DNA from 3 places in the Tenggerimyces flavus genome. Region 3 is predicted to be linked to each of the others. Evidence: predicted binding sites of a transcription regulator. Region 3 holds the regulator's gene; each other region holds the start of a gene.
The links. Region 3 encodes LexA, which represses DNA repair genes until DNA is damaged. Its sites were predicted from a motif close to TCGAACANNTGTTCGA; they were not measured.
Positions count from the first base shown of each region.

Region 1: JOD67_RS26090 (SAV_6107 family HEPN domain-containing protein) is a predicted target of LexA. The motif match lies at 1,195-1,210, and genes of this name have one in related genera.
Region 2: JOD67_RS42330 (DUF3644 domain-containing protein) is a predicted target of LexA. The motif match lies at 1,235-1,250, and genes of this name have one in related genera.

Region 1 is NZ_JAFBCM010000001.1:5,588,598-5,590,858, forward strand. Features, by position in the region: gene JOD67_RS26080 (methyltransferase domain-containing protein) at 1-124, opposite strand, end outside; gene JOD67_RS26085 (DUF4097 family beta strand repeat-containing protein) at 205-1,044, opposite strand; gene JOD67_RS26090 (SAV_6107 family HEPN domain-containing protein) at 1,378-1,782, shown strand; gene JOD67_RS26095 (MFS transporter) at 2,086-2,261, shown strand, end outside.
Region 2 is NZ_JAFBCM010000001.1:238,880-241,140, forward strand. Features, by position in the region: gene JOD67_RS01275 (DNA polymerase III subunit gamma and tau) at 1-898, shown strand, start outside; gene JOD67_RS42330 (DUF3644 domain-containing protein) at 1,366-1,638, shown strand; gene JOD67_RS01280 (Fic family protein) at 1,593-2,261, opposite strand, start outside.
Region 3 is NZ_JAFBCM010000001.1:3,932,945-3,935,205, forward strand. Features, by position in the region: gene JOD67_RS18370 (hypothetical protein) at 1-290, opposite strand, end outside; gene lexA (transcriptional repressor LexA) at 581-1,321, opposite strand; gene JOD67_RS18380 (LysM peptidoglycan-binding domain-containing protein) at 1,558-1,998, shown strand; gene JOD67_RS18385 (protease-associated domain-containing protein) at 2,086-2,261, shown strand, end outside.

The DNA.
Region 1 (2,261 bases), 1.7 Mb from region 3:
CCAGGCTGCTCCGGCCCGCGGCGGCGGCTCGTTCGTCCAACGCCTCGCGCAGCAGCCGCCAGACCAGCTCGGTCCGGGCGGATCGTCGGTGCCCTGTGGACCTGGCGGCGGTGCGTTCGGGCACGTTCGGCACCTTTCCAGAACGGAACGAGAGCCCCACCCTAACCGGGGTGAGGCTCTCGCCCAGACCGTGCCTGGTTGTCGCTAGTCGCGCTCGATGGTGATGTCTCCGCTCGAGGTGGTCGCGTCCAGGGTGAACGAGGAGTTGGGGTCGCTCTGGACCTGCGCGTCGGCCTCGCCCGAGCTCGTGTCGGTGCGGACCTTGTACGCCGCCTCCGGCACCCGCAGGTCGACCGAGCCGCTGCTGGCCTGCGCGCGGACCGACGCGGGCACCGCGAGGTTGACGCTGATGTCGCCCGAGGACGTCTCGGCGTCCACGGCGCCGCGGAGGTTGTCGGCGTTGACCGTCCCGGAGTTGGCCCGGAACTCGCTCTTGCCGTTCACGTCGTCGGCGGAGATGTCGCCGGACTGGGAGTGGATGTTCACGTCGCCCCGGGCCTGCTGCACGTCGACCGTGCCGGACTGGGAGCGGACGTTGACCGCGCCCGCGACGTTCGCGATGTCGACGTCGCCCGAGTCGACCTCGAGGTCCACGCTCGCGACGTCGGTGAGGGAGACCGTGCCCGAGTGGGTCTGGCCGGTGATCTTGGTGCCTTCGGGGACGCGAACGGTGAAGTTCACGCTGCAGTTCCAGCCGCAGTTCCCGTCCGGGAGCACGAGCGTCTCGCCGTCCACCTCGATCTTCTTCGGCTTGCCCTTGAAGATCGAGAAGCTCCGATAGCTCTGCTTGACCTCGATCTTGTCCACACCGCCCGCGGCGATCTCGACGTCGCCGCCGCCGGTGTCGAGTCGTACCTCGGTGATCTTCTGATCGAAGGTCTGCTCCTGGTGCCGCGTACCTCCGCTGGACCAGCCGCCGACGCCGACCGCCAACGCGGCCACCCCCGCGACCGCGACCACTGCCAACGCTGCCGGCCGGTTCATGTCGGTCCTCCCTGCGATGCTTTCTGCTGTGAGTAGCTCCACGCCGACAGTAGGTCTCAGAGGGGTCGCCAGGGGATCGGGAAACACCCTGGCGAGTCCCTGGCGAGCCCTGTTGACGGGTCGGGGTGCGGACGCTAGCGTTGTTCTCGTTCGAACACGCGTTCGAACGAGCGCCGGGGAGTTGGGCCCCCGGCGCGACGGGTGCAGCAACCAGGCAACGAGTGGCCTCGACCCCCGCTCGTCGTCAGGTGGCCGCCGGGCCGGGAGTGGCGTGTGGGGCAGCAAGGGAACTCGCCATCCCGGCCCGATCCCTGGTTTGTGAGGAGGCAGCAGATGCCAGCCGTACGTAGAGGGCCGGTCCCGCTGGGGCCTGCCGTGTTCACCTCCCTCGACCGTGCCCAGGCGTCGCTCGCCGAGGCGGCGACCGCCCGGACACCTGCCGAGCGTTACGTGGCCGCCCACGTAGCGGCGCTCCGCATCACCGCGGCCGTTCTCGCCGCCCGAGCCCGCCCGACGGGCCGCCGGCGCCAGTACAACGCCTGGGTGCTGCTCGCCCAGGTCGCCCCGGAGCTGTCGGAGTGGGCCGCGTTCTTCTCCGCGGGCGCCAACAAGCGCGCCTCCGCCGAGGCCGGCCTGGCCGACGCGGTGAGCGCGCGAGAGGCCGACGACTTGATGCGGGACGCCGAGCGCTTCCTCGACGTGGTGGAGACGCTGCTCGACATCCCCGCCGCCGCCTAGGTAGAGATCACCGGCACAAGCCGACGCCAGGCGGCCGCCGCCTGGCCGCCGCTCCCCCGGGTGGCCGGGCCGGCACGCTGCGCAATAAAATCTCGCCCAGTCGACAATCTCGACAAATCTCGGCGCATCCGGCAACTGCCGTGAACGATCTTCAACCGGGCCAACCATCGCTCTGACCAGGGCGATAAGGTTCCGGGCCATGCCCGAGCGCAGGCGTGAACCAAGATCATCAGACCCCGTTCAGAACTTATGGGTGACCGCAAAGCCACCGTCCGTGTCCGCCATGAGGCATGATGCGGTCTTGTGAGCAGCAACGGTGGAACGTCCGCCGTCCGGTACCGAGACCTGTTCCGGAACCGGGAGTTCAGCGCGCTCTTTGTCGCCGACGTCCTCTCCAAGGTCGGTAGCCAGCTAGGCAAGTTCGCGCTCGCCGCTCTCGTCTACGACCGTACGAGATCGACGTCACTCACCGCTATCAC
Region 2 (2,261 bases), 3.7 Mb from region 3:
GTCGATCTCGGCGGGGCCTGCTGAGCAGGAGGCTGCGCCGCCGGCGAACCCGCGAGCGGCGGCCCGTGAGGCTGCGGTGGAGGCGCGGGTGGCGACGCCTCCTCCGGCAGAGCCGGCGCCCGAACCTGTGAAGCCCGCGGCGGAGCCTGAGCCGAAGGCAGCCGAGACGGTCAAGGCCGCGGAGGTCGTCGAGGAACCGGCGGCCGAAGCGCCGCCGCCCCCTCCGGCTCCTCCCGCTCCGACTCCGACTCCCGTGCAGGCGGCCGCGCCGGGCGACCTCGGGCTGGCGGATGTACGGAGGTTGTGGCCGGAGATCCTCGACGCGGTGGCCAAGCGGCGCCGGCTCGCCTGGAGCCTGATCAGCCACAACGCGCAGGTCACCGATCTGCTGAACGGTGTGCTTACGGTCGCGCTGGTCAACCCGGGCGCGCGGGACTCGTTCGTACGGAGCAAGAGCGACGAGGTGCTGAAGGAGGCGGTCCGCGAGATCCTCGGCGTGGACTGGCGGATCGACCCGATCGTCGACTCGACCGCCGGACCCAGTGGCGGTGGGGGTGGTGGCGGTGGGGCTCGACGCCCGCCGAGCCCGGAGCCGCAGCAGGACGCGCCCGCCACGCCGCCGACGACGGGCGGCTGGGACGAGCCTCGGCCTGCCGCGCCGGAGCCTGAGCCCGCCCCGGCCGAGCCCGCCGCGCCGACACCCCAGCGGAGCAGCGCGGCGCGGGAGGCGATGCGGAGCTCGAAGCCGACCGACGCCGAGCCCGAGCCGCCCCGCAACCTGGACGAGGACGTCGACCCGGAGACCGACGCGGCGGTGGCGGACTCGCCGCAGACCCAGACAGAGCTGCTCGCCAAAGAGTTCGGCGCCCAGATCATCGAGGAACGCCCGAACGAGTGACCTGAGCAGCCGTGCTAGTTCTCCGCGGCGAAGTCGGCGAGGGTCTCGTGGATCAGCGGGTTGCCGTCGGACACCGCAGCGGGGTTGCGGGTGCGGTAGTACGGGATCGCGATCATCTCCAGGGAGAGGACCCAGCCGCTCCCCCATCCTCCGCCCAGCCAGGTAAGACGAAACTCGGACCAGGCCCCGAACACGGGGGCACCGGTCCGAACTCGTCGGGTCTCAGTTTTGGTCTCATGTGAGGTCCGGCCGCCCAGATCGACGCCCTCATCCGGGTCCTCGTGATCGCCTCACAGCAGTCCATCGGCGCTGTGCGCGACAGTTGACCGGATCGAGTCCATCACGTGTTGGTATCGCTCGGCCATCTTGGAGATGGACCACGCCATAGTCGCCAGGACAGTTCGTGGCGGGACGCCGACGTCATTCGGACAGGAGCCAGCATGGCTCGACCTAAGAAGCACTGGCCGATGGTTGCCGCATCGCGGGACGAGGCGAGCCTCGCGGTCCGCTTGTACAACGACCCGGCCGAGATGCGATCGTTCGAAGGCTTCGTCATCCATATGCATCTCGCCTGGCTCTATCTCCTGCATGCCGAGTTCATCAGGGACGGTGTCGATCACCGGTCGACACGTCGAGCCTGGCGCTTCGATCACGAGCCAGAAGGGCCGAGCCGCCCCGACCGAGGAGAGAAGCGTCAGTCTTCATCGCCAACGATCACGTCCACCACCTCTGGAGCATAGAAGCGACGGGCCGCACCCGATGCACCTGGGAGCGGAGCGAGTAGACCCAGATCCACAAGTTGACTGACTAGGCCGTTCGCACGACCATAGGAGATTCCTAGCCCACGCTCGACCCCACGAACGGTAAAAGACACGTGCGCAACTGCGTAGTCGACCAGCGTGTGTGCGGTATCAGCCCTGAGGTTCGATTGGCGGACACGCTCCTTCATTGAAGCCTGCAATTCAACTAGCGCGAGCATTCGGCGGTGCGTGGACTTTGCCGATGCCTCAAGGCCGGTCGCAAAGAAGCGAACGTAGGTATCCCAATCGCCGGCGGCACTTACGCTAAAGAGACGATCGTAGTACTCATGGCGGCGCGTCTCGAACCACGGCGAGACTGTCAGTGTCGGTTCAAGGAGGGTTCCCCTAGTAAGGAGGTGCACGACGATTAGAAGGCGTCCGATGCGCCCGTTCCCGTCGTGGTATGGATGCAGAGTCTCGAATTGGTAGTGCGCTAGTGCAGCCGCAACGACTGGGTCGACTTCCTGGCTGACGCCGTCGTCGTCCATCCAGTCAAGGAGGCCCTGGAGATTAGCCTGGAGATCCAAGCCGGGAGGAGACGGCACGAACCGCGACGCATATAT
Region 3 (2,261 bases):
TCGGACAGTCTGTTCAGCTTCTTGAGCTGCGCCGGGTCGAGGTTCGATGTGTCGACCTTCGCGAGCTTCTCACGCAGCTCGCCCTTGTCCAGGTTCAACATCCGCTCGAGGCGGTCGATCCGCTCGATGCTCCTGCTGTCGCGGTCGGAATCTCCGGCCGTGATTGCCGCCGAGGCCGGAATGGCCGCGGCGACAGGCATCGCGATTCCGAGAATGACGGCCGCGATCCGGGTATGGATTTTCGCCATGGTGCTAAGACACCTCCACGCTTGGAAGATCTGCCAGACCACGGGCCCCTCCCATTCCCTGGACCCGGTGATCGCGCGAAGCGATCTCCTTTCCTTCCGAGCAGAGCAGCCCATGGAGGAGGCTGCTCCACTGCGCCCCGTAGTGAAGCCCTAAAACCACACATTCGATCCGAATGGTCTTACTCACTCAGATCGGACGTAATACACATAGTTCGCAGCTATCTACGAATTGTCAAGATCTCGTCGCTCTCTGTATTGAGGCTTAGGCGCACAAACAACAACCGCGCCACGGAAACTCCGGGGCGCGGTTGCTGTCGGGGAATCCGAGTGGCTCAGACGCGGCGGAGGACCGCCACGACCTTGCCGAGGATCACCGCGTCGTCGCCGTTGATCGGCTCGTACGCGGGGTTGTGCGGCAGCAGCCAGACGTGGCCGTCGCGCCGGCGGAACGTCTTCACGGTCGCTTCGCCGTCGAGCATCGCCGCCACGATCTCGCCCTGTTCGGCGTTCTGCTGTTGCCGAACGACCACCCAGTCGTCGTCGCAGATCGCCACGTCCACCATCGAGTCGCCGCGCACCTTGAGCATGAACAGCTCGCCGTCGCCGACCAGGTCCCGCGGCAGCGGCATGACCTCCTCGATCGCCTGCTCGGCGAGGATCGGGCCACCGGCGGCGATCCGGCCGACCACCGGCACGTACGTCGGGGTCGGGCGCAGCTCGCCGAGGCCGGTCTCGTCGTACGTCGCGTCGCTGGCCGCGCCGACCGAACGGCGGGGCTGGTCGTGCGGAGCGAGCACTTCGAGCGCGCGCGGCCTGTTCGGGTCGCGGCGCAGGAATCCCTTCTCCTGCAGGACCTTGAGCTGGTGGGCGACCGACGAGGACGAGGTCAGGCCGACCAGGTCGCCGATCTCCCGCATCGCCGGCGGATAGCCGCGCTTGTCGACGGACTCCCGGATGACCTCGAGGATGCGGCGCTGCCGCGGCGTGAGGCCGGAAGCGTCCGGCGGGCCGTCAGGAAGCTCTCGTACCGCGGCGGTCTGGCTGTCCTGGCCCGCGCGCTTCCCCTTCGGCATGGCGATCTCCTTCGGGCGAGTGGCCGGCGGTGAGGCCGGCTCGAGGCTGGGCGAGTGGGGCGTTGGTGGTCACGTTAGGCCCTGACTTGGACACTTTCAAACATCTGTTCGAACTGGCGTGTCGCGCGACACGCTCGAACAAATATTCGATCGCTCCTTGGGCTTGTCGGTGGGTTGGTGTACAACTTCGTACAGGCGTTCGATCGAACAATAGTTCGAGCAAGGAGGCGGTAGGAATGGGTGTCACCACGACGACGCGGCCGGCCCGCAGGCGCAATGTGCGGCCGACGGTGGTGCGGTTGCCAGCCCCGGAACGGGTACGTTCCTGCGCTCTCGCGCCGGAGGAGCGGACGCTCGACTTCTCCGAGCGCCCCGTCCAGCTGACCAGGCGCGGCCGGCTCGTGCTGGCTCTCGGCGTTGCGGTCGTCGCCGCGGTGCTGATCGCCCTCGCCGGCCTCGCGGCACTGAAGATCGCCCCCGCCGCCGACGCGTCCGTGCCGGAGCGGACCGCCACGGTGATGGTCGAGCCGGGCCAGACGCTCTGGCAGATCGCCAAGCGCGCCGCGCCCTCGGAGGACGTCCGCGCGACCGTCGACCAGATCATGCGGCTGAACGGGATCAAGGACGCCGGCGCCGTCGAAGCCGGCACCGAGTTGCGCGTCCCGCTGTCTCGCTAGACCGGCCGCTGAGTCGCCGAGGTTCGAACGCCTGCCTCCTCGGCCTCACCCACGGAATCGAATCGAGCTGGTCGACGAAGAACGGGCATGACGCTTCGAGGCCTCGTTCTGCCCGTGCTCCTGATCGGCGCCCTGCTCGCCCCGGCCGGCAGTGCCGCCGCGGCGCCACAGATCTTCCCGGAACGGTTCACGCTGACCGTTCGGCTCCTTGACCGCGCCGGCCAGCCCGCACCGGCAGCGACGGTGCCGTCCATCGACATCTT